4 regions of the Streptomyces sp. LaBMicrA B280 genome follow, and region 3 is predicted to be linked to each of the others. Evidence: riboswitches for the same ligand, from Rfam matches in the RefSeq annotation. Region 3 holds a riboswitch; each other region holds the start of a gene.

The links. A riboswitch is a leader RNA that binds a small molecule or an ion and turns the genes downstream of it on or off. The one in region 3 is predicted to bind cobalamin.
Region 1: another riboswitch for cobalamin. It lies ahead of ACLF5H_RS06350 (cobalamin biosynthesis protein); the one in region 3 lies ahead of ACLF5H_RS36165 (ribonucleoside-diphosphate reductase subunit alpha).
Region 2: another riboswitch for cobalamin. It lies ahead of ACLF5H_RS01660 (CoA-acylating methylmalonate-semialdehyde dehydrogenase); the one in region 3 lies ahead of ACLF5H_RS36165 (ribonucleoside-diphosphate reductase subunit alpha).
Region 4: another riboswitch for cobalamin. It lies ahead of nrdI (class Ib ribonucleoside-diphosphate reductase assembly flavoprotein NrdI); the one in region 3 lies ahead of ACLF5H_RS36165 (ribonucleoside-diphosphate reductase subunit alpha).

What each region holds. Positions count from the first base shown of each region.
Region 1 is NZ_JBMJCT010000006.1:161,217-168,208, reverse strand. It holds gene ACLF5H_RS06365 (lysozyme) at 71-832, shown strand; gene ACLF5H_RS06360 (inorganic phosphate transporter) at 987-2,255, shown strand; gene ACLF5H_RS06355 (hypothetical protein) at 2,287-2,514, shown strand; cobalamin riboswitch at 2,675-2,817, shown strand; gene ACLF5H_RS06350 (cobalamin biosynthesis protein) at 2,917-3,870, shown strand; gene ACLF5H_RS06345 (cobyric acid synthase) at 3,867-5,375, shown strand; gene cobN (cobaltochelatase subunit CobN) at 5,372-6,992, shown strand, end outside.
Region 2 is NZ_JBMJCT010000002.1:74,810-81,801, forward strand. It holds gene ACLF5H_RS01635 (prenyltransferase/squalene oxidase repeat-containing protein) at 1-96, shown strand, start outside; gene ACLF5H_RS01640 (hypothetical protein) at 93-998, shown strand; gene ACLF5H_RS01645 (CbiQ family ECF transporter T component) at 995-2,155, shown strand; gene ACLF5H_RS01650 (ABC transporter ATP-binding protein) at 2,152-3,792, shown strand; gene ACLF5H_RS01655 (ECF transporter S component) at 3,789-4,634, shown strand; cobalamin riboswitch at 4,711-4,884, shown strand; gene ACLF5H_RS01660 (CoA-acylating methylmalonate-semialdehyde dehydrogenase) at 5,117-6,640, shown strand; gene ACLF5H_RS01665 (acyl-CoA dehydrogenase family protein) at 6,649-6,992, shown strand, end outside.
Region 3 is NZ_JBMJCT010000065.1:71,939-78,930, forward strand. It holds gene ACLF5H_RS36155 (DUF3311 domain-containing protein) at 67-330, shown strand; gene mctP (monocarboxylate uptake permease MctP) at 327-1,955, shown strand; cobalamin riboswitch at 2,082-2,216, shown strand; gene ACLF5H_RS36165 (ribonucleoside-diphosphate reductase subunit alpha) at 2,340-4,697, shown strand; gene ACLF5H_RS36170 (ribonucleotide-diphosphate reductase subunit beta) at 4,754-5,764, shown strand; gene ACLF5H_RS36175 (hypothetical protein) at 5,677-5,919, opposite strand; gene ACLF5H_RS36180 (GlxA family transcriptional regulator) at 6,012-6,974, shown strand.
Region 4 is NZ_JBMJCT010000002.1:94,054-101,045, forward strand. It holds gene thiI (tRNA uracil 4-sulfurtransferase ThiI) at 1-825, opposite strand, end outside; gene nrdF (class 1b ribonucleoside-diphosphate reductase subunit beta) at 829-1,851, opposite strand; gene nrdE (class 1b ribonucleoside-diphosphate reductase subunit alpha) at 1,893-4,028, opposite strand; gene nrdI (class Ib ribonucleoside-diphosphate reductase assembly flavoprotein NrdI) at 4,025-4,456, opposite strand; cobalamin riboswitch at 4,631-4,852, opposite strand; gene ACLF5H_RS01745 (hypothetical protein) at 4,918-5,265, opposite strand; gene metE (5-methyltetrahydropteroyltriglutamate--homocysteine S-methyltransferase) at 5,314-6,992, opposite strand, start outside.

The DNA.
Region 1 (6,992 bases), on a different contig from region 3:
CCGGTCCTTGAATGAGCCCTCCTTGCCCTCCGGGCGACCTGGTCGTCCGTCACCCCCGGGGAGCCGGCCCATGGCCCGTGACCGCACCCACCTCCGCCGCCGCGCCGGTGCCCTCGCGGCGACCACGGCGGCCCTCGCCCTCGCCCTCACCTGCGCCGCCACCGCCGCGGCCGGCCCCCCGGACCGGATCGCGAGCCGGCCCAAGGGGCACGACGTGTCGTCCCACCAGAAGACGGTGGACTGGCCGACCGCGCAGGCCCGCGGGGCGCACTTCACCTACGTCAAGGCGACCGAGTCCACGAGCTACCACAACCCCTATTTCCACCAGCAGTACGACGGCGCCCGCGACGCGGGACTGATCCGCGGCGCCTACCACTTCGCGCTGCCGGACGAGTCCTCCGGCGCCGCGCAGGCCCGCTACTTCGTGGCGCACGGCGGGGACTGGCGGGCCGACGGCTGGACGCTGCCGCCCGCGCTGGACATCGAGTACAACCCGTACAGCGCGAAGCACCCCTGCTACCGGCTGGGCTGGAAGCGCATGACGTCCTGGATCTGGTCCTTCAGCGACGAGATGGCCCGCGAGACCGGCCGCCGCCCCGTGCTCTACACCACGGCCCAGTGGTGGAAGCAGTGCACCGGCGACAGCCACGCCTTCGCCTCCCGCCACCCCCTGTGGGTCGCCCGGCACGGCACCTCGGAGCCGGGCAGGCTGCCCGGCGGCTGGCAGTACTGGACCTTCTGGCAGTACGCCACCGCGGGCCGGCTGCCGGGTGACCAGAATCTCTTCAACGGCAGCTCCGGCGGGCTGCGGACCTTCGCCGCGGGCTGGTGACCCAAGGGGCGCATGGGCGCGCCCGGTTCGGGAAGCGGAAGCGGAGGCTCACGCCCCCGATGCGGACACCCCTCTGCCCGCCCCAGTTCATCTTCCGTTCACCCAGGTTGCCTACGTTCCTCCAGACAACGACCTCGAATGATTGCCTGGGTAAATGGAAAGCTTCTCGCTGATCCTCGCGATTGTGGTGGTTACCGCACTCGCGTTTGATTTCACGAACGGTTTCCACGACACCGCGAACGCGATGGCCACCACCATCTCCACAGGCGCGATGAAGCCGAAGCTCGCGGTAGCCATGTCCGCCACCCTCAACCTGGTGGGCGCCTTCCTCTCCGTGGAGGTCGCCAACACGATCTCCAAGGGACTCGTCGATGAGAGCGGAATCCGCCCCGAGGTCATCTTCGCCGCTCTGGTCGGCGCGATCCTCTGGAACCTGCTGACCTGGCTGGTGGGCCTGCCCTCCAGTTCCTCGCACGCCCTGATGGGCGGTCTGATCGGCGCCGCCGTCGCCTCCGCCGGGTTCGGCGCCGTGCACGGCGGCGTCCTGGTCACCAAGGTGCTGCTGCCCGCGGTCGCCGCACCGGTCGTGGCGGGTGTCGCCGCCCTGGTGGCCACCCGGCTCTCCTACAACGCCGGCACCAAGACCGAGGGCGAGGCCACCCGCAAGGGCTTCCGCGTCGGCCAGGTCGCCTCCGCCGCGCTGGTCTCCCTCGCGCACGGCACCAACGACGCGCAGAAGACGATGGGCGTCATCACCCTCGCGCTGATCGCGGGCGGCGCCATCGCCCCCGGCTCCAACCCTCCCACCTGGGTGATCCTCTCCGCGGGCCTCGCCATCGCGCTCGGCACCTACATCGGCGGCTGGCGCATCATCCGCACCATGGGCACGGGCCTGACCGATCTGGAGCCCCGTCAGGGCTTCGCCGCGCAGACCAGCGCCGCGACCGCCATCCTGGCCTCCTCCCACCTCGGCTTCTCCCTCTCCACCACCCATGTCGTCTCCGGCGCGGTGATGGGTTCGGGCCTCGGCCGCAAGGGCGGTGTGGTCCGCTGGTCCACCGCGACCCGGATGACCGTCGCCTGGGTGCTCACCCTGCCGGCCGCCGCGCTGGTCGGCGCGGGCGCCGAGGCCGTCACCGAACTCGGTGACGGGGGCACCGCCGCGGTCGCCGTCTTCCTGGTCGCCGCGAGCGCCTGGATCTACAAGCTGTCCCGGCGCGAGGTCATCGACCACACCAATGTGATCGCCGACCCGGCCGCGGAGCCCTCCGGCGTGGTGACCACCGCCATCGCCGCGGTGAGCCCCCCGCCCACGGGCGCGATCACCGAGGACCTGACGGCCACCATCCCGGCCCCCGCGGGGGCTCCGGCCGCCGAGGCAGCGGCCCCCGCCGCCTCGGTCCCGCCGGCCGCCACCGTCTGACCCCGAGCCCGTTCACCAAGGAAGCATCCCCATGAAGATCGACTGGGCGTCCATCGGCTCCGTCTTCGGCGTCAGCCTCGCGTTCACCGTGGGCCTGGTGGTCCTGTTCACCCTCGGCGTCAACGGCCTCGCCCGGCGCGAGAAGGCCGCGGCCGAGGGCGGCTCCGCCACGCTCGCCGTCACCGGCGCCTACGTCTGCTTCGCGGCCTGCGCGGCGGCGGTGGCGTACGGCATCCTCCTGATCGTCTCCAAGTCCTGAGCCCGGGCCCCGGTCCCGGGGCCCGGCAGTTCCCGAAGGCTCCCCTGCGCCACCCGCGGCAGGGGAGCCTCTCGCGTACCCGGCCGCCCCTCGTGGCGCGGCAACACCCCTCGTGGTGTGGGAATCTGCACACTCCCGCAGGTCAACGGCAAGTTGACGGCCGTTCCGGGGGCGTGGTGGACTGCCCACGCCATTTACGGCAGCAGAAGAGGAAGCCGGTGCGAATCCGGCGCGGTCCCGCCACTGTCACCGGGGAAGAACCCCCGGGTAGCCAGGAACTCTCGCCGCCGGATCACGTCGAACCAGGGCGCGGACACCCTGAGTGAGGACACATCGCCATGCTCGGCTGCCGAAGGACCAGTACCAGGACCACTGTCGCGGTGACCACGGCCGACTGAGCCGATGGCCGCCGATCGCAGGTACGCGTACGGCGCCGCCGCCGGACTTCTCGGCGACCTCCTCCTCGGCGATCCCCGCCGCGGGCATCCGGTCGCCGCGTTCGGGCGCGCGGCCGCCGCGGTCGAGGGCGCGTTGTGGCACGACCACCGCGGCTGGGGCGCTCTGCACACCACCGTGTGCGCCGGTGGCGCCGTCGCGCTCGGCGCGCTGGCCGCCCGTGTCGTACGCCCCTCCCCCGCCGCCTCCGTCGCCCTGACCGCCGCGGCCGCCTGGGCCGTCGTCGGCGGCACCTCCCTCGCCCGCGAGGCGGAGGCCATCGGCGCCGCCCTGACCGCCGGGGACATCGAGGCGGCCCGCGCCCGGCTGCCGCATCTGTGCGGCCGGGACCCGCAGGCGCTGGACGCCGACGGGATCGCGCGGGCCGTGGTCGAGTCGGTCGCCGAGAACACCTCCGACGCGGTCGTCGGCGCCCTGGTGTGGGGCGCGGCCGCCGGAGTGCCGGGACTGCTGGGCTTCCGGGCCGTCAACACCCTCGACGCCATGGTGGGTCACAAGTCCCCCAGGCACCGCCGCTTCGGCTGGGCGTCCGCGCGCCTGGACGACGTGGCCGGCTGGCCGGGGGCCCGGCTGACCGCCGTCCTCGCCGCCGCGGCCGGACCCGATCCGCGCGGCGCCGTACGGGCGTGGCGCGCCGACGCCCGCCGCCATCCGAGCCCCAACGCCGGTCCCGTGGAGGCCTCCTTCGCGGGAGCCCTCGGCGTGCGCCTGGGCGGCACCCTCTCCTACGGCGGCCGCGTCGAGCACCGACCCGTGCTGGGCGGCGCCACCGGACGGGCCGTGCGGGTCACCGACATCGGGCGGGCCGTACGGCTCTCCCGGCGCGTCGGCCTGCTCGCGCTCGGCACCACCCTCGGCGCCCGCCTCCTCGTCAACGGACTGAAAGGACGCGGGAAGTGAACGGTGGTCTCCTCGTCGCCGGCACCACCTCCGACGCCGGAAAGAGCGTCGTGACGGCCGGGATCTGCCGGTGGCTGGTGCGCCAGGGCGTGAAGGTCGCGCCGTTCAAGGCGCAGAACATGTCCCTCAACTCCTTCGTCACCCGCGAGGGCGCCGAGATCGGGCGGGCCCAGGCCATGCAGGCCCAGGCGTGCCGGATCGAGCCGACCGCGCTGATGAACCCCGTGCTGCTCAAGCCCGGCGGCGAACAGAGCAGCCAGGTGGTGCTGCTGGGCAAGCCGGTGGGCGAGATGAGCGCGCGCGGCTACCACGGCGGGCGCCGGCAGCGGCTGCTCGGCACGGTCCTCGACTGCCTGGCCGAGCTGCGCGGCCAGTACGACGCGGTGATCTGCGAGGGCGCGGGCAGCCCCGCCGAGATCAATCTGCGCCGCACCGACATCGTCAACATGGGCATCGCGCGCGGCGCCCGGCTGCCCGTGCTCGTCGTCGGCGACATCGACCGCGGGGGCGTCTTCGCCTCCTTCTTCGGCACCCTCGCGCTGCTCTCGCCCGAGGACCAGGAGCTGGTCGCCGGATTCCTGGTGAACAAGTTCCGCGGCGATGTCTCGCTGCTGGAGCCGGGCCTGGACATGCTCAAGGACCTCACCGGGCGGCCGGCGTACGGCGTGCTGCCGTTCCGGCACGGGCTCGGGATCGACGAGGAGGACGGCCTGCGTGTCTCCCTGCGGGGCGCGGTGCGGGAGTCGGCCGTCGCTCCCCCGCTCGGCGCCGACGTGCTGCGCGTCGCCGTGTGCGCGATCCCGCTGATGTCCAACTTCACCGACGTGGACGCGCTGGCCGCCGAACCCGGCGTCGTGGTGCGGTTCGTGGACCGCCCGGAGGAGCTGGCCGACGCCGATCTGGTGATCGTCCCCGGCACCCGGGGCACCGTCCGGGCGCTCCGGTGGCTGCGCGAGCGCGGCCTCGCCGACGCGCTCGCCCGCAGGGCCGCCGAACACCGGCCCGTGCTCGGCATCTGCGGCGGCTTCCAGATCCTCGGCGAGCACATCGAGGACGACGTGGAGTCGCGGGCCGGCGCTGTCCCCGGCCTCGGACTGCTGCCCGTACGGGTGCGGTTCGCCCGCGAGAAGACCCTCACCCGCCCCACCGGCCGGGCCCTCGGCGAGCCGGTCGGGGGGTACGAGATCCACCACGGCGTCGCCGAGGTCACCGGGGGCGAAGCCTTCCTGGACGGCTGCCGGGTCGGCCAGACCTGGGGCACCCACTGGCACGGCTCACTGGAGTCGGACGGCTTCCGGCGGGCCTTCCTGCGCGAGGTGGCCGCCGCCGCGGGCCGCCGCTTCGTGCCCGCGCCGGACACCTCTTTCGCCGCGCTGCGCGAGGAGCAGCTCGACCGGCTCGGCGATCTGATCGAACAGCACGCGGACACGGACGCGCTGTGGCGGCTCATCGAGTCCGGCGCGCCGCAAGGACTGCCCTTCATCCCACCGGGAGCGCCCGCATGAGCACAGTGTTGTTGTTGTCGACCGCCGACACGGATCTGCTGGCGGCCCGTGCCTGCGGCGCCGGTTATCTGATCGGCAACCCCACCCGGGTCGACGTCGCCGAGGAGTTGCCGCGGCTGCTGGCGGGCGCGGACCTCGCCGTCGTACGGCTGCTCGGCGGCAAGCGCGCCTGGGAGGACGGGCTGGCCGCGCTGAAGGCGTCCGGCGTCCCGGCGGTGCTGCTGGGCGGCGAGGCGGTGCCGGACGCGGAGCTGATGGCCGACTCGACCGTGCCCGCCGGAGTGGTGGCGGAGGCGCTGCGCTATCTGGTCGAGGGCGGCCCGGACAATCTGCGCGAGCTGTCCCGGTTCCTGTCCGACACCGTGCTGCTGACCGGCGAGGGCTTCGAGGAGCCGCGCCGGATGCCGGAGTTCGGCGTGCACGGCGGGTACGAGGTGCAGGACGGCCGCCCGACCGTGGGCGTGCTCTTCTACCGGGCCCATGAACTCAGCGGCAACACCGCCTTCGTGGACACTCTGTGCTCGGCGATCGAGGCGCGGGGCGCCAACGCCCTCCCGGTGTACTGCGGTTCGCTGCGCGGCGCGGACGCCGGGCTGTACGAGCTGCTGGGCCGGGCCGACGCGCTGGTCGCCACCGTGCTCGCGGCCGGCGGCACCCATGCCTCAGAGGCGTCGGCGGGCGGCGACGAGGAGGCCTGGGACATCGGCGCGCTGGCCGACCTGAACATCCCGGTGCTGCAAGGGCTCTGCCTCACCTCCTCGCACAGCGCCTGGGACGAGTCGGACGCCGCGCTCTCCCCCATGGACGCGGCGATGCAGGTCGCCATCCCGGAGTTCGACGGCCGGCTGATCACCGTGCCGTTCTCCTTCAAGGAGCAGGGCCCCGACGAGGTCCCGGTGTACGTCGCCGACCCCGAGCGGGCCGCCCGGGTGGCCGGGATCGCGGTGCGGCACGCCCGGCTCGGGTACCAGCCGAACGCCGAGAAACGCGTCGCGCTGGTCTTCACCGCCTACCCGACCAAGCACTCCCGGGTCGGCAACGCGGTCGGCCTGGACACGCCCGCCTCCGCCGTCCGGGTGCTGGACGCGCTGCGGGACGCCGGGTACGCGCTCTCCGAATACCCCTCCGAGGGCGACGAGTTGATCCACCGGCTGATCGAGGCCGGCGGCCACGACGTGGAGTGGCTGACCGAGGATCAGCTGGCCGCCGCACCCGCGCGGGTGCCGCTGGCCGACTACCGGGCGTGGTTCGAGAAGCTGGACCCCGCGCTGCGCGAGGCGATGACCGAGGCGTGGGGCGAGCCGCCGGGCAACCTCTACGTGGACGGCGACGACATCGTGCTCGCCTCCCTCCGGTTCGGCAACGTCGTGGTGATGATCCAGCCGCCGCGCGGCTTCGGCGAGAACCCGATCGCGATCTACCACGACCCCGACATGCCGCCCTCCCACCACTACCTGGCCGCCTACCGCTGGCTTGACCACACCTTCGGCGCGGACGCGATCGTGCACATGGGCAAGCACGGCACGATGGAGTGGCTGCCGGGCAAGGGCCTCGGCCTCTCCCGCGGCTGCGCGCCGGACGCGGTGCTGGGCGAACTGCCGCTGATCTACCCGTTCA
Region 2 (6,992 bases), on a different contig from region 3:
GGGGCCCTCGCCGCGATCGCCGTACTGCTGATGCTCGCCGGCTGGCGCACCGTGGTCGTCGCCCGCCGCCGCACCGGCACCGGGGGCGGACGATGAGGGCGGCGGCCCGCCCGATACGGGCCCTGGCCGCTCTCGGCCTGGGCGCCGCCGCGGTCGTGGCCACCGGCACCCCGGCCGCCGCCGACCCCCAGCCGATGGGCCGCTGCACCACCACCTCGGGCGTCGTGCTCGCCGTCGACCTCAGCCACTGGGGCGGCCCGATCCTGCGCTCCTGCGGCACCACCCCGACCACCGGCTACGAGCTGCTCAACCAGGGCGGCTGGAGCACCACCGGCACCGGGCACGACGGCCCCGCCTTCATCTGCCGCATCGGCTACAGCGGTTACCAGCACGGCCGGCAGTACCCGACCCCCGCCCAGGACGACTGCGTGCTCACCCCGCCCGCCTCCGCGTACTGGTCGTACTGGCACGCCGATCCCGGCGCCACCGACTGGACGTACAGCCAGCTCGGCGCGATGCTCTACAAGCCCAAGCCGGGCAGCGTCGACCTGTGGGAGTTCGGCGGCACCAACATCCAGGGCACCGAGGGCCGCCCGAAGGTCAGCCCCGGCCAGCTGCGCGCCCACAACACCGCGCCGCAGGGCGACGCGGGCAAGCCCGCCTCCACCAGCAGGGCCCCCCAGCTGCCGCCCGGCGTGAACACCGGACCGGCCCCGGAGAAGCGACCCGCCCCCTCCGCGCCGCCGTCGGCGAAGCCGAAGCCCGAGCCGAAGCCCAGCAAGAGCGCGAGCCCGTCGCCGTCGCCGAGCACCACCACGAGCGCCCCGGCGACCCCGGCCCCGTCCCCGAGCGGCGGCACCCGGGTGGTCGACGCCGCCCCCGCCGCCGAGGCCCGGCACGACGCCGGCTCGATCGTCCCCGTGGTCGCGGGCGCCGGTCTGGTCGCCCTGATCGGCGGCGCGGCCTACGCGGCACACCGGCGCCGCCGCTCCGAGTGACCGCCGTGTCCCGTACGACCGTCGAGGCACCCGCCGCCGAGGCGGCACCGGACCGGGGCGGCCGGCGGCTGCCCCGCACCCTGCACCCCATGGCCTGGTGGGTGTGGGCGCTCGCGCTCGCCACCGCGGTCAGCCGCACGGACAACCCGCTGCTGCTGCTCCTGGTGCTCGCCGTCCTCGGCTACGTCGTCACCGCCCGGCGCACCGAGGCGCCCTGGGCCCGCGGCTTCGTCTACTACCTCTACCTCGCCCTGTCGGTGGTCGCGATCCGCGTCGCCTTCCGGGCCGTGTTCGCCACCGGCATCACCCCGCACGACCACTTCCTCTTCTCCCTGCCGCACCTCCCCACCCCCGACTGGTACGCGGGCATCCGGATCGGCGGCCCGGTCTCGCTGGAAGCCCTGCTGTCCTCCGCCACCGACGGGCTGCGTCTCGCCTGCATGCTGGCCTGCGTCGGCGCCGCCAACACCCTCGCCAACCCCAAGCGCGCCCTGCGCGTCCTGCCGGGCGCCCTGTACGAGCTGGGCGTGGCCGTCACCGTCGCGATCAGCGTGGCGCCCCAGCTGGTGCAGAGCGTCCAACGCGTCGCCCGCGCACGGCGGTTGCGCGCGGGCCGGGCCAAGGGCGTCAAGGCGCTGCGCTCCATCGCGGTGCCGGTCCTGGAGGACGCCCTGGAACGCTCCCTGCGGCTGGCCGCCGCCATGGACTCACGCGGCTACGGCCGGGCGGGCAGCGCCACCCGCCGCTCCCGCCGGGTCACCGGCGCGCTGATGCTGCTCGGCATGTGTGGTCTGTGCGCCGGGGCGTACGGGCTCCTCGACGCCACCGCGCCCACCCTCCTCGGGCTGCCCGCGATGTCCTGCGGGGCCGCGCTGTGCGTGGCGGGCCTGCGGCTCGGCGGCCGGCGCGTCACCCGCACCGCCTACCGGCCCGACCCCTGGCGGCTGCCCGAGTGGTGCGTCGCGGGCAGCGGACTGCTCTCGGCCGTGCTGCTGTTCAGCGATCTCGGTTACGACCCCGCCCAGCTCAACCCCACCTACTATCCTCTCACCTGGCCGGGTCTGCCGCTGGTGCCGACCGCCGCCGTCCTGCTCGCCGGCACCGCCGGCTTCCTCGCCCCGCCGCCCGGCCCCGTCCCGAGAGCCACCGCACCGTGATCACCTTCGACCAGGTCACCGTCCATTACGACGACATGCCCGAGCCCGCACTGCGGGACGTCGCCCTCACGGTGGACGAGGGCGAACTCTGCCTCGTCGTCGGCCACACGGGCGTCGGCAAGTCGACCCTGCTCGGCGCCGTCAACGGGCTGGTCCCGCACTTCACCGGCGGCACCCTGTACGGCCGGGTCACCGTCGACGGCCGGGACACCGCCCACCATCCGCCCCGCGAACTCGCCGATGTCGTCGGCGTGGTGGGCCAGGACCCCATCGACGGCTTCGTGACCGACACCGTCGAGGAGGAACTCGCCTACGCCATGGAGCAGTTGGCGATCCTGCCTGCGACCATGCGCAAGCGGGTCGAGGAGACCCTCGATCTGCTCGGCCTCGCCGACCTGCGGCACCGCGCGCTGCACACGCTCTCCGGCGGACAGCAGCAGCGCGTCGCGATCGGCTCCGTGCTCACCGCCCACCCGCGCGTGCTGGTCCTGGACGAACCCACCTCCGCCCTGGACCCGACGGCGGCCGAGGAGGTCCTCGCCGCCGTCACCCGGCTCGTGCACGACCTCGGTGTCACCGTCCTCATGGCCGAGCACCGCCTGGAGCGGGTCGTGCAGTACGCGGACCGCGTCATCCATCTGCCCGGCGACGGCCGGGCCCGCATCGGCCCACCCGCCGAGATCCTGCGTACGGCCACGATCGCGCCGCCGATCGTGGAGCTGGGCCGGGCCGCGGGCTGGTCCCCGCTGCCGCTGTCCATCCGCGACGCCCGCCGCGCCGCCGCCCCGCTGCGTACCCTGCTGGCCGGGCGGACCCCGGCCCCCGTACGGCCGCCGGTCCCGGACGGCAAGGGGAACCGGCTGCTGGCCGCGCGCGGTGTCACGGTCGCCTACCGGGACGTCGCCGCCGTACGGGCCGTGGACCTCGATCTGCACGCGGGCGAGGTCATCGCGCTGATGGGCCGCAACGGCTCCGGCAAGTCCTCCCTGCTGTGGGCCCTCCAGGGCTCCGGACCCCGCCGGGCCGGAAGCGTCCGGGTGGACGGCGGACACGGCACGCGGGACCCGCACGCGGTGTCCGCGGCCGAGGCCCGCCGACTCGTCGGACTGGTCCCGCAGACACCCGCCGACCTGCTCTATCTGGAGAGCGTCGGAGAGGAACTCGCCCAGGCGGACGCCGAGTCGGCGGCCGGGGTGACGGCGCGCGAGCTGCTCGACCGGCTCGCGCCCGGCATCGAGGACGCCACGCACCCCCGCGACCTGTCGGAGGGGCAGAAGCTCGCCCTCGTCCTCGCCGTCCAACTGGCCGCCGCGCCCCGGGTCGTACTGCTGGACGAGCCGACCCGGGGCCTGGACTACCGGGCCAAGACGGCACTGACCGGCATCGTGGACGCGCTCGCGGCCGAGGGCCGTGCGGTCGTCATCTCCACCCATGACGTCGAGTTCGCCGCCCGCGCCGCCGACCGCGTCGTCGTCATGGCCGAGGGGGACATCGTCGCCGACGGCCCCACCACCGAAGTCATCGTCTCCTCCCCGACGTTCGCCCCGCAGACGGCCAAGATCCTCGCACCGCTGCCCTTCCTGACGGCGGATCAGGTCGCACGCGAGCTCGCGGACCCGGGCGAGGCGCGGTCATGAGCGGACGCGCGCGGACCGGCGGACCCGCCATCCGGCTGACCGGCCGGGCCGGGGTGGTCATGGCGCTGGCCGCCCTCCTCGGACTCGTCGCGTTCTTCTGGCCGTTCGTCGTCGCACCCGGCACGTTCGGCTCCTCCTACGCACCCCCGCTGATCTTCGGCGTGCTGCTGGTGCTCGTGCTCTGCGTGGTGCTCTCGGAGATCGCCGAGGGCGGCATCGACTCCAAGGCCCTCGCCATGCTCGGCGTGCTCTCCGCCGTCGACGCCGCCCTGCGCCCCCTCGGGGCCGGTACGGCGGGCATCGAGACGGTCTTCTTCGTCCTGGTCCTGGCCGGCCGGGTGTACGGTCCGGGCTTCGGCTTCGTCCTCGGCTGCACCTCGCTGTTCGCCTCCGCGCTGATCACCGGGGGAGTGGGGCCCTGGATGCCGTACCAGATGTTCGGCTGCGCCTTCGTCGGCATGCTCGCCGGATTCCTGCCCCGGGCGCGCGGCCGCCGCGAGGTGCTGATGCTCGCCGTCTACGGCTCGCTGTCCGGCTACCTCTTCGGCTTTCTGCTCAACCTCTCCTTCTGGCCGTTCTCCCTGGACCCGAACAGCTCGATCGCCTATCTGCCGGGCCTGCCCTTCACCGAGCAGTGGCACCGCTACGTCGCCTTCGACCTCGCCACCTCGCTGGGCTGGGACACCGGCCGGGCCGTCACCAACTTCGTGTGCGTGCTGCTGGCCGGTCCCGCGGTGCTGACCACCTTCCGGCGCGCCGCCCGCCGCGCCCGCTTCCGCGCGCCGGTGCGCTTCGCCGGACCCCGCGAGCGGCCCGCGGAGAGCGCGGACGGCGTGGCCTGAAGAGGCGTACCGGATCCCGTGAGGACGCACCGAATCCCCGGGGACACTGGATTTACTAGGACGTCCAACTATATATTCGGGGGAGAAGGCCCGCGGTGCAGGGAAGCCGGTGTGAATCCGGCGCGGTCCCGCCACTGTGACCGGGGAGTACGCCGTCGAGCAGGACGCCACTGACGAGCAGGATGTCGGGAAGGCGGACGGCGCGCGCTGATCCGGGAGTCAGGATACCGGCCGCGGGATGTTCCGTGTTGTCCACGAGGATGGAGCCGACACGCATGGCACCCCTGCGCACCCATGATCCCGGCGCGAGCCGACGCGGGCCCTCCCCGCGCGGCAATCCCGCCGTACCGGTCTGAGGGCTCGTCCCGCCACCGCGTCTTTCGCGCCGCCCCGGCACGCCCGCGTGCGCCCTCGCGCACCCGGCCGTGTGCCGCTGCCGCGCGCCATCCCGGATCACCCCCACCTGACGAGAGCAGGCAGCCATGATCCGTCCCCAAGCACCCTCCGCCGTACGCGAGTTGACCCACTTCGTCGACGGCAAGCACGTCCCGGGCACCTCCGGGGCGCACGGCGAGGTGTACGACCCCAACACCGGCGAGGTCCAGGCCCTGGTGCCGCTCGCCGACCGGGGCGAGACCGAGGCGGCGATCGCCTCCGCCGCCCAGGCGCAGCGCGCCTGGGCCGAGTTCAACCCGCAGCGCCGCGCCCGCGTCCTGCTGCGCTTCCTCCAGCTCGCCGAGCAGGAGAAGGACGCGCTGGCCCGGCTGCTGTCGGCCGAGCACGGCAAGACCGTCGCCGACGCCCACGGCGACCTCCAGCGCGGCCTGGACGTCGTGGAGTTCGCCGCCGGCATCCCGCATCTGCTCAAGGGCGAGTTCAGCGACAACGCCGGCACCGGCATCGATGTGCACTCCCTGCGCGCGCCGCTCGGCGTCATCGCGGGCATCACGCCGTTCAACTTCCCCGCCATGATCCCGCTCTGGCAGGCCGCACCCGCGCTGGCCTGCGGCAACGCCTTCGTCCTCAAGCCCTCCGAGCGCAACCCCTCGGTGCCGCTGCGGCTCGCCGAACTCTTCCTGGAGGCGGGCCTGCCGCCCGGCGTGCTCAACGTCGTCAACGGCGCCCGGGACGCCGTCGACACCCTCTTGGAGGACCCGCGCGTCGCCGCCCTCGGCTTCGTCGGCTCCACCCCCATCGCCGCGCACGTCTACGCCACCGCCGCCGCCCACGGCAAGCGCGCCCAGTGCTTCGGCGGCGCCAAGAACCACCTCATCGTGATGCCGGACGCCGATCTGGACCAGGCGGTGGACGCGCTGATCGGCGCCGGGTACGGCTCGGCCGGTGAGCGCTGCATGGCCATCTCCGTCGCCGTGCCGGTCGGCGAGGCCACCGCGGACGCCCTCGTCGCCCGGCTCACCGAACGCATCGCCGCCCTGCGGATCGGCCGCAGCGACGACCCCGAGGCCGACTTCGGCCCGCTGGTCGCCCCCGAGGCCCTGCGCAGGGTCCGCGAGTACGTCGACCTCGGGGTCCAGGAGGGCGCCGAACTCGTCGTGGACGGACGGGACTTCGTGCTCCCCGGCCATGAGAACGGCTTCTTCGCCGGAGCCTCGCTCTTCGACCGGGTCACCCCCGGCATGCGCGTCTACCAGGAGGAGATCTTCGGCCCGGTCCTCTCGGTCGTCCGCGCCGCCGACTACGAGGAGGCCCTGCGCCTGCCCAGCGAGCACCTCTACGGCAACGGCGTCGCGATCTTCACCCGTGACGGGGACACCGCCCGCGACTTCACCCGCCGGGTGAACACCGGCATGGTCGGCGTGAACGTGCCCATCCCGGTGCCCGTCGCCCACCACACCTTCGGCGGCTGGAAGCGCTCCGGCTTCGGCGACCTCGGCCAGCACGGCCCGGACGCGATCCGCTTCTGCACCCGCACCAAGACCGTCACCTCCCGCTGGCCCGCCGGCCGCCGCGAGGGCGCCTCCTTCACGATCCCCACGATGGGCTGAGCGCCGCTATGACCACCACCCTGCTCACCGAGGACCAGCAAGCCCTCGTCGAGGCCACCCTCGACTTCACCCAGGACCACCTCGCCCCGCACGCCCTGGACTGGGACCGCGACAAGCACTTCCCCGTCGACGTCCTGCGCAAGGCCGCCGGGCTCGGCCTCGGCGGTGTCTACGTCCGCGAACAGCACGGCGGATCCGCGCTCGGCCGGGCCGACGGCGTGCTCGTCTTCGAGACCCTCGCCACCGGCTGCCCCGCCATCGCCGGATATCTGTCCATCCACAACATGGTCGCCTGGATGATCGACCGCTACGGCGACGACGCCCAGCGCGAGCGGTGGCTGCCCCGGCTGTG
Region 3 (6,992 bases):
CTGGATACCGTCACCTAGATTGCCTGCGCATTACACAGGTGATCAGCGAGGGGACGGAGCCGCAGCATGTCAGAAACGCCCGAAGTGGGACCACCGGTGGTGACACCGCTCCGCGTGGTCATCGGCATTTGTCTCGTCGCGCCCTTCGTGGCGATGCTCTGGGTCGGCTCCTACGCGAAGACGGACCCGACGTTCATCGGCATTCCGTTCTTCTACTGGTACCAGATGGTCTGGGTGCTGATCTCCACCGCCCTCACCATGATCGCGTACAAGCTCTGGCAGCACGACCAGCGCTCCCGTCGTGACGCGCAGGGGGGTGCCGCGAAGTGAAGACCGGAGTCAACGGCGTCGCACTGGGCGTCTTCATCTTCTTCTTCCTGGCCGTCACGGTCCTCGGCTTCCTCGCCGCGCGCTGGCGCCGGGCCGAGAACGAGCACACGCTGGACGAATGGGGGCTGGGCGGCCGGTCGTTCGGCACCTGGATCACCTGGTTCCTGCTCGGCGGCGACCTCTACACGGCCTACACCTTCGTGGCCGTACCGGCGGCGATCTACGCGGCGGGCGCGTCCGGCTTCTTCGCGGTGCCGTACACGATCCTGGTCTACCCGCTGATCTTCACCTTCCTGCCGCGGCTGTGGTCGGTCTCGCACCGGCACGGCTACGTCACCACCTCCGACTTCGTGCGCGGCCGGTTCGGCTCGAAGGGCCTTTCGCTCGCGGTCGCGGTGACCGGCATCCTGGCGACGATGCCGTACATCGCGCTCCAGCTCGTCGGCATCCAGGCGGTGCTGGACGTGATGGGCGTCGGCGGCGGCGACCACACCAACGGGTTCGTGAAGGACCTGCCGCTGCTGATCGCGTTCGCGGTGCTGGCGGCGTACACGTACTCCTCGGGTCTGCGGGCGCCCGCGCTGATCGCGTTCGTCAAGGACGGTCTGATCTACCTCGTCATCCTGGTGGCGATCATCTACATCCCGATCAAGCTGGGCGGGTTCGACGACGTCTTCGCCAAGGCGGCGCACGCGTTCAGCCAGGTCAACCCGGCCACCGGCAAGCCGCGCGGGGCGCTCGCACCGGCGCCCGCCGGGCAGTGGACGTACGCCACGCTGGCGCTCGGTTCCGCGCTCGCGCTGTTCATGTACCCGCACTCGATCACCGCGACGCTCTCCTCCAAGAGCCGTAACGTGATCCGGCGCAACACCACCATCCTGCCCCTCTACTCCCTGATGCTGGGCCTGCTGGCGCTGCTGGGCTTCATGGCGATCGCGGCCGGGGTGAAGGTCACCAACGGGCAGCTGGCGATCCCGCAGCTGTTCGAGGACATGTTCCCGGACTGGTTCACCGGTGTGGCGTTCGCGGCGATCGGCATCGGCGCGCTGGTCCCGGCGGCGATCATGTCGATCGCGGCGGCGAACCTGTTCACGCGCAACATCTACAAGGACTTCATCAAGCCGGACGCCACGCCGAAGCAGGAGGCGCAGGTCTCCAAGTTCGTGTCGCTGCTGGTGAAGGTCGGCGCGCTGATCTTCGTCCTGGGCATGGACAAGACGGTCGCCATCAACTTCCAGCTGCTCGGCGGCATCTGGATCCTGCAGACCTTCCCGGCCCTGGTCGGCGGTCTGTTCACCCGCTGGTTCCACCGCTGGGCGCTGCTCGCGGGCTGGGCGGTCGGCATGGTCTACGGCACCCTCGCCGCGTACGGTGTCGCCTCCCCGACCCAGAAGCACTTCGGCGGCTCCGCCGACGACATCCCGGGCATCGGCCAGATCGGCTACATCGGCATGACGGCCTTCGTCCTCAACGTCCTCGTCACGGTCGTCCTGACCGTCGTCCTGAAGGCCGTGAAGGCCCCCGAGGGCGTCGACGAGACCCGTCCCGAGGACTACACGGCGGACGCGGGCGACCCCGGCGTACAGGTCGAGCTGCCGCCCGCCACGGCGGGCAGCACGCACTAGCGAGGCGCCCGGGAAACCCGGGCGGCCAGGGGCGGGCCGTCGGTGCCAAGGGCGTCGGCGGCCCGTTTCGCATACCCCCCGTAGACACAACGTGACACAACATCTGGGGGTGGCATGACGACCCGGCACTAGATGTATGCTCATGGTCGCTGTCGTCGCAGGGGAATCCGGTGCGAATCCGGAACTGTCCCGCAACGGTGTACTTGTGCGTATCCGCGCACGGGGATCAGTCCGAGGACCTGCCGGCAGCGCACCCGGCCCACCGGTTCGGGTGCTCTGAGACGTCCGGGCCTCGCGGAGTGGGCCGGTGGACGCGACGCCCCGTGCGCTCGTGACCGCCCCTGCCCTCCGCCAGGCCCCGTGCCGAGCGAGGGAGAGCCCCACGTGACCATCGCGCCAGCCGAACCGGCTTCAGCCCAGGGCCTGGAGAACGACGGTCCCGGTACCGCGCTGCTGCGGACCCTGACCGAGCTGACCGGGGACCTCCCCGACGCCGATCCGGGCCGGGTCGCCGCCGCCGCGCTGCGCGGCCGCTCCGCCCACGCCGACGAGGCGGAGCTGCGCGAGCTCGCGACCGAGGCCGCGGCCGGACTGATCTCCGAGGACCCCGCGTACTCCCGGCTCGCCGCCCGGCTGCTGACCATCTCCATCCGCGCCGAGGCCGCCTCGCAGGGCGTGACGTCCTTCACCGAGTCGGTCGCCGTCGGTCACCGCGAGGGGCTCATCGCCGACCGGACGGCCGAGTTCACCCGGATCCACGCCGCCCGGCTCGACAACCTGATCGACCGCGCCGCCGACGACCGCTTCGGCTACTTCGGCCTGCGCACCCTGCACAGCCGCTATCTGCTGCGCCACCCGATCACCCGTCAGGTCATCGAGACGCCCCAGCACTTCATGCTGCGCGTCGCCGCCGGCCTGGCCGAGGACGACTCGGCCCGCTCCGTGGACGAGGTCGCCGCGCTCTACCGCCTGATGAGCCGGCTCGACTACCTGCCCTCCTCCCCCACCCTGTTCAACTCCGGCACCCGGCACCCCCAGATGTCGTCCTGCTACCTCCTCGACTCCCCGCTGGACGAGCTGGACTCCATCTACGACCGCTACCACCAGGTCGCCCGGCTCTCCAAGCACGCCGGTGGCATCGGTCTGTCGTACTCCCGTATCCGCGCCCGCGGTTCGCTGATCCGCGGTACGAACGGGCACTCCAACGGCATCGTGCCGTTCCTGAAGACCCTGGACGCCTCGGTGGCCGCGGTGAACCAGGGCGGCCGGCGCAAGGGCGCGGCCGCGGTGTACCTGGAGACCTGGCACTCCGACCTGGAGGAGTTCCTGGAGCTGCGGGACAACACCGGTGAGGACGCCCGCCGTACGCACAATCTGAACCTCGCGCACTGGGTGCCGGACGAGTTCATGCGCCGGGTCAACGCCGACGGCCAGTGGTCGCTGTTCTCCCCGGCGGACGTGCCCGAGCTGGTGGACCTGTACGGCGCGGAGTTCGACGCCGCCTACCGCGAGGCGGAGCGCAAGGGCCTCGCGAAGAAGACCATGCCGGCCCGTGAGCTGTACGGCCGCATGATGCGCACCCTCGCGCAGACCGGCCAGGGCTGGATGACGTTCAAGGACGCCGCCAACCGCACGGCCAACCAGACCGCCGAGCCGGGTCAGGTCATCCACTCCTCCAACCTCTGCACGGAGATCCTGGAGGTCACCAACGACGGCGAGACGGCGGTCTGCAACCTGGGCTCCGTCAACCTCGGCGCCTTCGTGGTCGACGGGGACATCGACTGGGCGCGCCTGGACGAGACCGTCCACACGGCCGTCACCTTCCTCGACCGCGTGGTGGACATCAACTTCTACCCGACCGAGCAGGCCGGCCGCTCCAACGCCAGGTGGCGCCCGGTGGGCCTCGGCGCGATGGGCCTCCAGGACGTCTTCTTCCAGCTGCGGCTGCCCTTCGACTCCCCCGAGGCGAAGGCGCTGTCCACCAAGATCGCCGAGCGGATCATGCTCGCCGCGTACGAGGCGTCCGCCGACCTCGCCGAGCGCAGCGGCCCGCTGCCGGCCTGGGAGCAGACCCGGACCGCGCGCGGTGTGCTGCACCCCGACCACTACGACGTCGAGGAGAGCTGGCCCGAGCGCTGGGCGGCGCTGCGGACCCGGATCGCGAAGGTCGGCCTGCGCAACTCGCTGCTGCTGGCGATCGCGCCGACGGCCACCATCGCCTCCATCGCGGGTGTCTACGAGTGCATCGAGCCGCAGGTGTCCAACCTGTTCAAGCGCGAGACGCTGTCCGGTGAGTTCCTCCAGGTCAACTCGTACCTGGTGCGGGATCTGAAGAACCTGGGCGTGTGGGACGCGCGCACCCGGGAGGCGCTGCGCGAGGCCAACGGCTCGGTGCAGGGCTTCGCGTGGATCCCCGAGGAGGTGCGGGCGCTGTACCGCACGGCGTGGGAGATCCCGCAGCGCGGTCTGATCGACATGGCGGCGGCGCGCACCCCGTTCCTCGACCAGGCGCAGTCCCTGAACCTGTTCCTGGAGACGCCGACGATCGGCAAGCTCTCCTCGATGTACGCGTACGCCTGGAAGTCCGGGCTGAAGACGACGTACTACCTGCGCTCGCGCCCGGCGACCCGGATCGCCCGCGCCGCCCAGGCGCAGAAGACCATCCCCGTCCAGCAGGTCGCCGACCCCGACGCCGTCGCCTGCTCCCTGGAAAACCCCGAGTCCTGCGAGGCCTGCCAGTAATTCCCACCCGCCACCCGACCACCACCCCTGGAGGACGGCGCTTCGCGCCGAAAGCAATGATCCGCAACCAGAACCTGCTCGACCCGGGCTTCGAACTGACCCTGCGTCCGATGCGCTACCCGGACTTCTACGAGCGCTACCGGGACGCCATCAAGAACACCTGGACCGTGGAGGAGGTCGACCTCCACTCGGACGTCGCCGACCTCGCGAAGCTCAGCCCGGCCGAGCAGCACCTGATCGGCCGCCTGGTCGCGTTCTTCGCGACGGGTGACTCGATCGTCGCCAACAACCTGGTGCTGACGCTGTACAAGCACATCAACTCCCCCGAGGCGCGGCTCTACCTGAGCCGTCAGCTGTTCGAGGAGGCGGTGCACGTCCAGTTCTATCTGACGCTGCTGGACACCTACCTGCCCGACCCGGAGGACCGCGCGGCGGCGTTCGCGGCCGTCGAGAACATCCCCTCGATCCGCGAGAAGGCCGAGTTCTGCTTCAAGTGGATCGACTCGGTGGACAAGATCGACCGGCTGGAGACGCAGTCGGAGCGCCGCCGCTTCCTGCTGAACCTGATCTGCTTCGCCGCGTGCATCGAGGGCCTGTTCTTCTACGGCGCCTTCGCGTACGTCTACTGGTTCCGCAGCCGGGGCCTGCTGCACGGCCTGGCCACCGGCACCAACTGGGTGTTCCGCGACGAGACGATGCACATGTCCTTCGCCTTCGACGTGGTCGACACCGTCCGCAAGGAGGAGCCGGAGCTGTTCGACGACCAGCTCCAGCAGGAGGTCACCGACATGCTGCGGGAGGCCGTCGAGGCCGAGCTGCAGTTCGCGCGCGACCTGTGCGGTGACGGCCTCCCGGGCATGAACACCGACTCCATGCGGCAGTACCTGGAGTGCGTGGCCGACCAGCGCCTGACCCGGCTGGGCTTCGCGCCGGTCTACGGCTCGGAGAACCCCTTCTCCTTCATGGAGCTCCAGGGTGTTCAGGAGCTGACCAACTTCTTCGAGCGCCGCCCGTCGGCGTACCAGGTGGCGGTGGAGGGCACCGTCGACCTGGACGAGGACTTCTGAGCCTCCTTCTCCCCATGGGCCTCCTGGGCCTTCCTGATCTGCCGGTCGATGCGCCGCTCGCGCAGGATGCCGAGCACGGAGGGAAGGACCAGGAGGACGAGGATCCCGAGGGTCGCGGTCATTCCGATCAGGCCTTGGATCTGGTTTCCAGTCATGCCACTACTGTCCTGCCGGACACTGCTGACCGGGAGTGGCAGGACTGCCGGGCACCCTCGAATTACTGCCAGCCCTGAGGCACACTGGGGGCATGCTCAAGAACGTGGCCGTCGTGCTGCTGAACGGAGTGCACCCCTTCGAGCTGGGCGTCGTCTGCGAGGTGTTCGGCATCGACCGCAGCGACGAGGGACTGCCGGTGTACGACTTCGCCGTGGTCTCGGCCGAGGGGCCCGACCTCGGCACCCACTGCGGGTTCACCGTATCCACGCCGCACGGCCTGGAGCGGCTGGAAGAGGCCGATCTGATCGCCGTACCGGCCGGTGAGAGCTATGTGGACCGGGACTATCCGCCCGAGCTGCTCGCCGCGCTGCGCCGGGCCGTCGAGCGGGGCTGCCGGGTGCTCAGCGTCTGCTCCGGGGTGTTCGTGCTGGCCGCCGCGGGGCTGCTGGACGGGCGCCGGTGCGCGGTGCACTGGCACCATGCCGAGCAGCTGGCCCGGCGCTATCCGCGGCTCGCCGTCGAGCAGGACGTGCTCTATGTGGACGAGGACCCGGTGATCACCTCCGCCGGTACCGCGGCCGGCATCGACGCCTGTCTGCATCTGGTGCGCAAGGAGCAAGGCCCCGAGGTCGCCAACAAGATCGCCCGCCGGATGGTGGTGCCCCCGCACCGGGACGGCGGCCAGGCCCAGTACATCGAACGGCCGCTGCCCAAGGCCCCGTGCGACACCGTCGGCGAGGTGCTGGTGTGGATGGAGGAGCACCTCGATCTGGAGGTGACCGTCGAACAGCTCGCCGCCCGCGCCCATATGGCGCCGCGCACCTTCGCCCGCCGCTTCCAGCAGGAGACGGGGACCACGCCGTACCGCTGGATCCTGCGGCAACGGGTGCTGCGCGCCCAGGAGTTGCTGGAGGGCACCGACGAGACGGTGGACGCGATCGCCGCGCGCACCGGGTTCGGTACGGCGGCCGCGCTGCGCCACCAGTTCGTGCGGGCGCTCGGTACCACCCCGAACGCCTACCGGCGCGCGTTCCGGGGCCCGCAGGCCGCCTGAACACGCGCCGGTAGCGGC
Region 4 (6,992 bases), on a different contig from region 3:
CATCAGCCGCCGCTGCGCGACCACCTGGAGCCGGCCCGCACCGGCCACCGCCAGCTGCTTCTGGGCCTTGCCCAGCGCGATGACGTGCAGCTTGCCGGGCGGCTGGTACCGGTTCAGCTCCCGGGCCAGCGCGTACGCCTTGTACACGGAGGCGGCGTTCGTGTAGGGCGCCCCGCTGAAGTGCACGAAGTCGCAGGCCAGGCCCCGGCGCATGATCCGGTGGGCGGCCACGGGGGAGTCGTAGCCGCCCGAGAGCAGCACCAGGGCCCGCCCGCTGGACCCGACGGGCAGACCGGTCAGCCCGGGGTGGCGGGCCCAGGACAGATAGGTCTCCTTGCGGTCGATCTCCACGGTCAGCACGACGTCGGGCCGGGTCAGATCGACGCGGGGCCCCTCGACCTCCGCCAGGATCCGCGCCCCGAGGTGCCCGGCCACCTTCGAGGAGGTCAGCGGGAACTGCTTGTCCCGCCGCTTGGCCCGCACGGCGAAGCGGAGCCCCGGCCGCTCCGCGTTCAGCGCCCGCAGCGCGGACACGGCCGTCGCGGTGATGTCCGCCAGGGTGCTGGGCACCCGTACGGCCGGTTCGACCGAGGCGAAGCCGATCACCCGGCGGGCCCGCTCCACCAGGACCTCCTGCGGGACCTGACCGCCCAGCACCGTGACGTTCTGCGCGACCTTGATCCAGGTCGAGCCGCCCACGCCGCGCAGCGCGAGCCGCAGATTGTCGTGCAGCCGCTCGGTGAAGCGGTGCCGGTTGTGCCCCTTGAGGAACACCTCGCCGTGCTTGAGCAGCACACAGGTGCTGCCGGAGTCGTCCATGCGCATCTCTCAGAAGTCCCAGTCGTCGTCGGCGGTGTCCTCGGCCTTGCCCATGACGTAGGAGGAACCGGAGCCGGAGAAGAAGTCGTGGTTCTCGTCCGCGCCCGGCGAGAGCGCCGCCAGGATCTCCGGGTTGACCTCGGTCTGCGCCGCGCCGAACCGGGCCGGGTAACCCAGGTTCATCAGCGCCTTGTTCGCGTTGTAGCGGACGAAGACGGCCACGTCGTCCATCAGGCCCAGCGGCTCGTACAGCTCGCCCGAGTACCGCATCTCCAGCTGGTACAGCTCCTCCAGCAGGGCGTGCGTGAACTCCCGCATCTCCTCCTGCCCGGCCGGTGTCAGCTTCTCCAGGCCGCGCTGGTACTTGTAGCCGGAGTAGTAGCCGTGCACCGCCTTGTCCCGCAGGATCAGCCGGATCATGTCGGCCGTGTTGGTGAGCAGCGCGTGGGTCGAGAAGTGCAGCGGCAGATAGAAGCCCGCGTACAGCAGCAGGGACGACAGCAGGGTGGAGGCCACCTTGCGCTTGAGCGGGTCGTCGCCGTAGTAGTGCGCGAGGACCGTCTTGCAGCGTCGCTGGAGGACGTCGTTGCCGACCGCCCAGCGGTAGGCGTCGTCGATCTCCGGGGTGGTGGCGAGGGTGGAGAACACCGAGGAGTAGCTGCGGGCGTGCACCGCCTGCATGAAGGCGATGTTGGTGTACACCGCCTCCTCGTGCTCGGTGCGCGCGTCCTGGATCTGCACGATCTCGCCGACGGTCGCCTGCACGGTGTCCAGCATGGTCAGACCGGTGAACACCCGCATGGTCAGGGTGCGTTCCTCGGCACTGAGCCGCTGCCGCCAGGCACCGAGGTCGTTGGAGAGCGGGACCTTCTCGGGCAGCCAGAAGTTGGCGGTGAGCCGGTTCCACACCTCCAGGTCCTTCTCGTCGGTGACCCGGTTCCAGTTGACCGGGCGCAGCCGGGCGGCGGGGTCGTGCCGGTAGGACGGGGGCGTGACCGACAGTTCGGTCAGGGGCGCGGGGGTGGTGGTCATCGTGGGCTTCCTCGGAGCGTGCGGGATCGGAACGTGCGGGATCAGAGCGTGCAGGAGAGGCAGTTCTCGATCTCGGTCCCGGCCAGGGCCTCTTGGCGCAGCCGGATGTAGTAGAGGGTCTTGACGCCCTTGCGCCAGGCGTGGATCTGCGCCCTGTTCAGATCGCGGGTGGTGGCGGTGTCCCGGAAGAACAGCGTGCAGCTCAGCCCCTGGTCGACATGCTGGGTGGCCGCGGCGTACGTGTCGATGATCTTCTCGGGGCCGATCTCGTACGCGTCCTGGAAGTACTCCAGGTTGTCGTTGTCCATGTGCGGCGCCGGGTAGTAGACCCGGCCGAGCCTGCCCTCCTTGCGGATCTCCACCTTGGCGGCGATCGGGTGGATGGAGGCGGTGGAGTCGTTGATGTAGCTGATCGATCCGGTGGGCGGTACGGCCTGGAGGTACTGGTTGTAGATGCCGTGCTCGCGCACCGACCGCCGCAGCTCGCGCCAGTCGTCCCGGGTCGGGATGCGCACCCCGGCCCCGGCGAACAGGGCGCGCACCCGCTCGGTGGCCGGTTCCCACGCCCGCTCGGTGTACTTGTCGAAGTACGAGCCGTCCGCGTACGCCGAATTCTCGAACCCGTCGAAGGCCGTGCCGCGTTCGATCGCGATCCGGTTCGAGGCGCGCAGGGCGTGGTAGGCGACGGTGTAGAAGTACATGTTCGTGAAGTCGACGCCCTCCTCGCCGCCGTAGTGGATCCGCTGGGAGGCGAGGTAGCCGTGCAGGTTCATCTGGCCGAGCCCGATGGCGTGTCCGAGGCGGTTGCCGCGGGCCACGGACGGCACCGCGTCGATGTCCGACTGGTCGGAGACGGACGTCAGGCCGCGCACCGCGCTCTCCACCGTGGCGCCGAGGTCGGGGGAGGCCATCGCGGCGGCGATGTTGAGCGAGCCCAGATTGCAGGAGATGTCCCGGCCGACCGTCTCGTAGCCGAGCGCCGCGTCGTACGTGCTGGGCGTGTTGACCTGGAGGATCTCCGAGCACAGGTTGGACATGTTGATCCAGCCGGGGATCGGGTTGGCCCGGTTCACCGTGTCCTCGAACAGCAGATACGGATAGCCGGACTCGAACTGGAGCTCCGCGATCGTCTTGAAGAACTCCCGTGCGCTGATCGTGGTCTTGCGCACCCGCGGGTTGGCGACCAGGTCGTCGTAGTGCTCGGAGACGGACAGATCGGCCAGCGGCCTGCCGTACTCGCGCTCGACGTCGTACGGCGAGAACAGGTGCATGTCCGCGTCGCGCTTGGCGAGTTCGAAGGTGATGTCGGGGACGACCACACCGAGCGAGAGGGTCTTGATGCGGATCTTCTCGTCCGCGTTCTCCCGCTTGGTGTCCAGGAACCGCATGATGTCCGGGTGATGGGCGTGCAGATACACCGCGCCCGCGCCCTGGCGCGCGCCCAGCTGGTTGGCGTACGAGAAGGAGTCCTCCAGCAGCTTCATCACCGGGACGACACCGGACGCCTGGTTCTCGATCCGCTTGATCGGCGCGCCCTGTTCGCGCAGGTTCGTCAGCAGCAGCGCCACGCCGCCGCCCCGCTTCGACAGCTGGAGCGCGGAGTTGACCCCGCGCCCGATGGACTCCAGGTTGTCCTCCACCCGCAGCAGGAAGCAGGAGACCAGCTCGCCGCGCTGCGCCTTGCCCGCGTTGAGGAAGGTCGGGGTGGCCGGCTGGAAGCGGCCCGTCATCATCTCGTCCACCAGCCGGGACGCCAACTCCTCGTCACCGGCGCCGAGATACAGCGCGGTGGCGACGACCCGGTCCTCGTACCGCTCCAGATAGCGGGAGCCGTCGAAGGTCTTCAGGGCGTACGAGGTGTAGTACTTGAACGCGCCGAGGAAGGTGCGGAACCGGTGCTCATGGGCGTACGCCTGCCGGTACAGCCGCTCGGTGAACTCCCAGTCGTGGCGCCGGAACACCGCCTCCTCGTAGTAGTCGTTCTCGATCAGATGGCCGATCTTCTCCTTCAGCGTCGCGAACACCACCGTGTTCGGGTTGACGTGCTGGAGGAAGTACTGGCGCACGGCCTCGCGGTCCTTGTCGAACTGGATGCGCCCGTCGCAGTCGTACATGTTCAGCATGGCGTTCAGCGCGTGGTGGTCCTTGCGCGTCCCGACCGGCTCCCGGGTGCTCATGCCGCCGGCCGCCCCGCCGTCGAGGAGTGTCGTGTCCAAAACGTCCGCAGTCCTTCCCGTACGGCACGGACATCGCGGTCCGTGCCCAGCAATTCGAATCGGTACAGCTCCGGGACCCGGCACTTCGCCGAGATCACCCGGCCGGCCAGGCAGTAGTCGGCGCCGAAGTTGGTGTTGCCCGACGAGATCACCCCGCGCAGCAGCGCCCGGTTGGCCTCGATGTTCAGGAAGCCGATCACCTGCCGGGGCACCGCGCCCGCCCGCTCGCCGCCGCCGTACGTCGGGGTGATCAGCACATACGGCTCGGTGACCTGCGGCATGCCGGTGCGGCGCGGGTGCAGGGGGATGCGCGTCGCGGGCAGACCCAGCTTCTCCACGAAGCGCCGGGTGTTCTCCGAGACGCTGGAGAAATACACGAGACCGCTCATCGGTCCGCCGCCTCCTCTCGCTCGTTCCCGTCCGGCTCCGAGAACCGGGAGGAGGGCACGGCGGCACGCGAGGCGGGCGTCGGGGCGGTCGGCGGAGAAGACACGCCGGACCCCGGGGTCCCTGCGGCGGCCACGCGGCCCTCCCTCGGGGCCTCGAAGCGCGCACGCCGTCCGTCGGCGTACGCGCCGGTGGCAGGTCTTCGGACTCGCGGGCGCGCCCTCACCACGTGAGGACTCCTACGGGCCGTCGCTTCCCAGCCCCGTTCACCGGGTCCAGTGCGTATGACGGCGGTCGTTCCCGCTCACCGCTGCGGGGCAGTCCCGGATTCCCACCGGGTTCCCTCTTGCCTCGCCGGACACCACTGCGCCCGGCGAACCACCAGCGCGTTCAACACTACATCTAGAACTCGCCTGGGGTGCACAGCCCCAGATGTTGTGTCGCGGGTGGAACTTAGGTATACCTAAGTGTGTCGGGCGGGGCGGGTCCGGCGGTCCTTCGCCGCGCGCCCCGCGCCCGTGACGGCGCGGAGGTCCCGGGCGCGCCGCCGTATGCCCGCGACCAGTTCGGCGTGCCCGGCCCCGGGTTCCGCGGGCGGCTCGTGCGGGGCGGGCTCCCGCTCACCGGCCAGGACCTCGGCCAGCTGCTCCAGGAACTCCACCGTGTCGAAGAGCGTGTCCCGCAGGGCGCGCATCCGGGCCGTCTGACTGCCCAGTTGCCGGCGCATCGCGAGCAGGCTCTCCAGATCCTTCGCGGGCACGGCGACCAGGGGCCGCCCGTCCACCACGACGTCCTGCGGTTCGTGTCTCACCGTCGGGCCCCCTCCTGCTCCTGCGGTGGCTGTGCTGCCGGGTGCGGATCAGGACCCGGTCAGCTCCTCGCGGACCGTGCGCGCGGCCGTGACCAGGTTCTCCAGGGACTCACGGGTCTCCGGCCAGCCGCGGGTCTTCAGCCCGCAGTCCGGGTTGACCCACAGCCGCTCCGCCGGGATCGCCCCGAGCCCCGTGCGCAGCAGACCGGCCGCCTCCTCGGCGCTCGGCACGCGCGGGGAGTGGATGTCGTAGACACCGGGACCGGCCTCGCGCGGATAACCGTGGTCGGCCAGCTCGCGGGCGACCTGCATATGGGAGCGGGCCGCCTCCAGGCTGATGACATCGGCGTCGAGATCGTCGATGGCCCGCACGATGTCACCGAACTCGGCGTAGCACATGTGCGTGTGGATCTGGGTGTCCGGGCGCACCCCGCAGGTGCTCAGCCGGAACGCCTCGGTCGCCCAGTCCAGGTACCCGGGCCGGTCGGCGGCGCGCAGCGGCAGCGTCTCGCGCAGCGCGGGCTCGTCCACCTGGATCACCGAAGTCCCCGCCAGCTCAAGGTCATCGACCTCGTCCCGCAGCGCGAGGGCCACCTGCCGAGCGGTGTCCCCGAGCGGCTGGTCGTCGCGGACGAAGGACCAGGCGAGCATGGTGACCGGACCGGTGAGCATGCCCTTGACCGGGCGGTCCGTGAGCGACTGGGCGTACGACGTCCAGCGCACCGTCATCGGCCCGGGGCGGGAGATGTCACCGGCCAGGATCGGCGGCCGCACATACCGGGTGCCGTACGACTGGACCCAGCCGTGCTGGGTGGCGAGGTAGCCGGTGAGCTGCTCGGCGAAGTACTGCACCATGTCGTTGCGCTCGGCCTCGCCGTGCACCAGGACGTCGAGACCGGCCTTCTCCTGGAAGCCGATCACCTCCCGGATCTCGGCCTTGATGCGCTCCTCGTACCCGGCGGTGTCGATCCGGCCCGCCCTCAAGTCGGCGCGCGCGCTGCGCAGTTCGCCGGTCTGCGGGAACGATCCGATCGTCGTCGTGGGCAGCAGGGGCAGCCCGAGCCGGGCCCGCTGGGCCGCGGTGCGCTCGGCGTACGGCTGGGAGCGGCGGGCGTCGGCCCCGGTGACGGCGGCGGCGCGGGCGCGCACGGCCGGGTCATGGGTGATGGGGGAGCCGGCCCGGGAGGCGAGGTCGGCCCGGTTCGCGGACAGCTCCGCGGCGATGGCGTCCGTGCCGAGGGTGAGGCCCTTGGCGAGCGTGGCGATCTCCGCCGTCTTCTGCTCGGCGAAGGCGAGCCAGCGCAGGATCTGCGGGTCGATGTCGCGCTCGGCGGCCGCGTCGAGGGGGACGTGCAGCAGGGAGCAGGAGGCCGCGACGTCCACCCGGTCGGCCAGGCCCAGCAGGGTGCCGAGGGTGGCCAGGGACTTCTCCAGGTCGTTGACCCAGATGTTGCGGCCGTTGACCACGCCCGCGACCAGCCGCTTGCCGGGCAGCCCGCCGACGGCGGCCAGCGCGTCCAGGTTCTGGGCGGCGGCCTCGGTGAAGTCCAGGGCCAGGCCCTCCACCGGCGCCTTCGCGAGCACCGGAAGGGCCTCGCCGAGCCGGTCGAAGTAGGAGGCGACCAGCAGCTTCGGGCGGTCGGTGCGGGCGCCGAGGTCCCGGTAGGCGCGCTCGGCGGCGTTCAGCTCGGCCGGGGTGCGGTCCTGGACCAGGGCGGGCTCGTCGA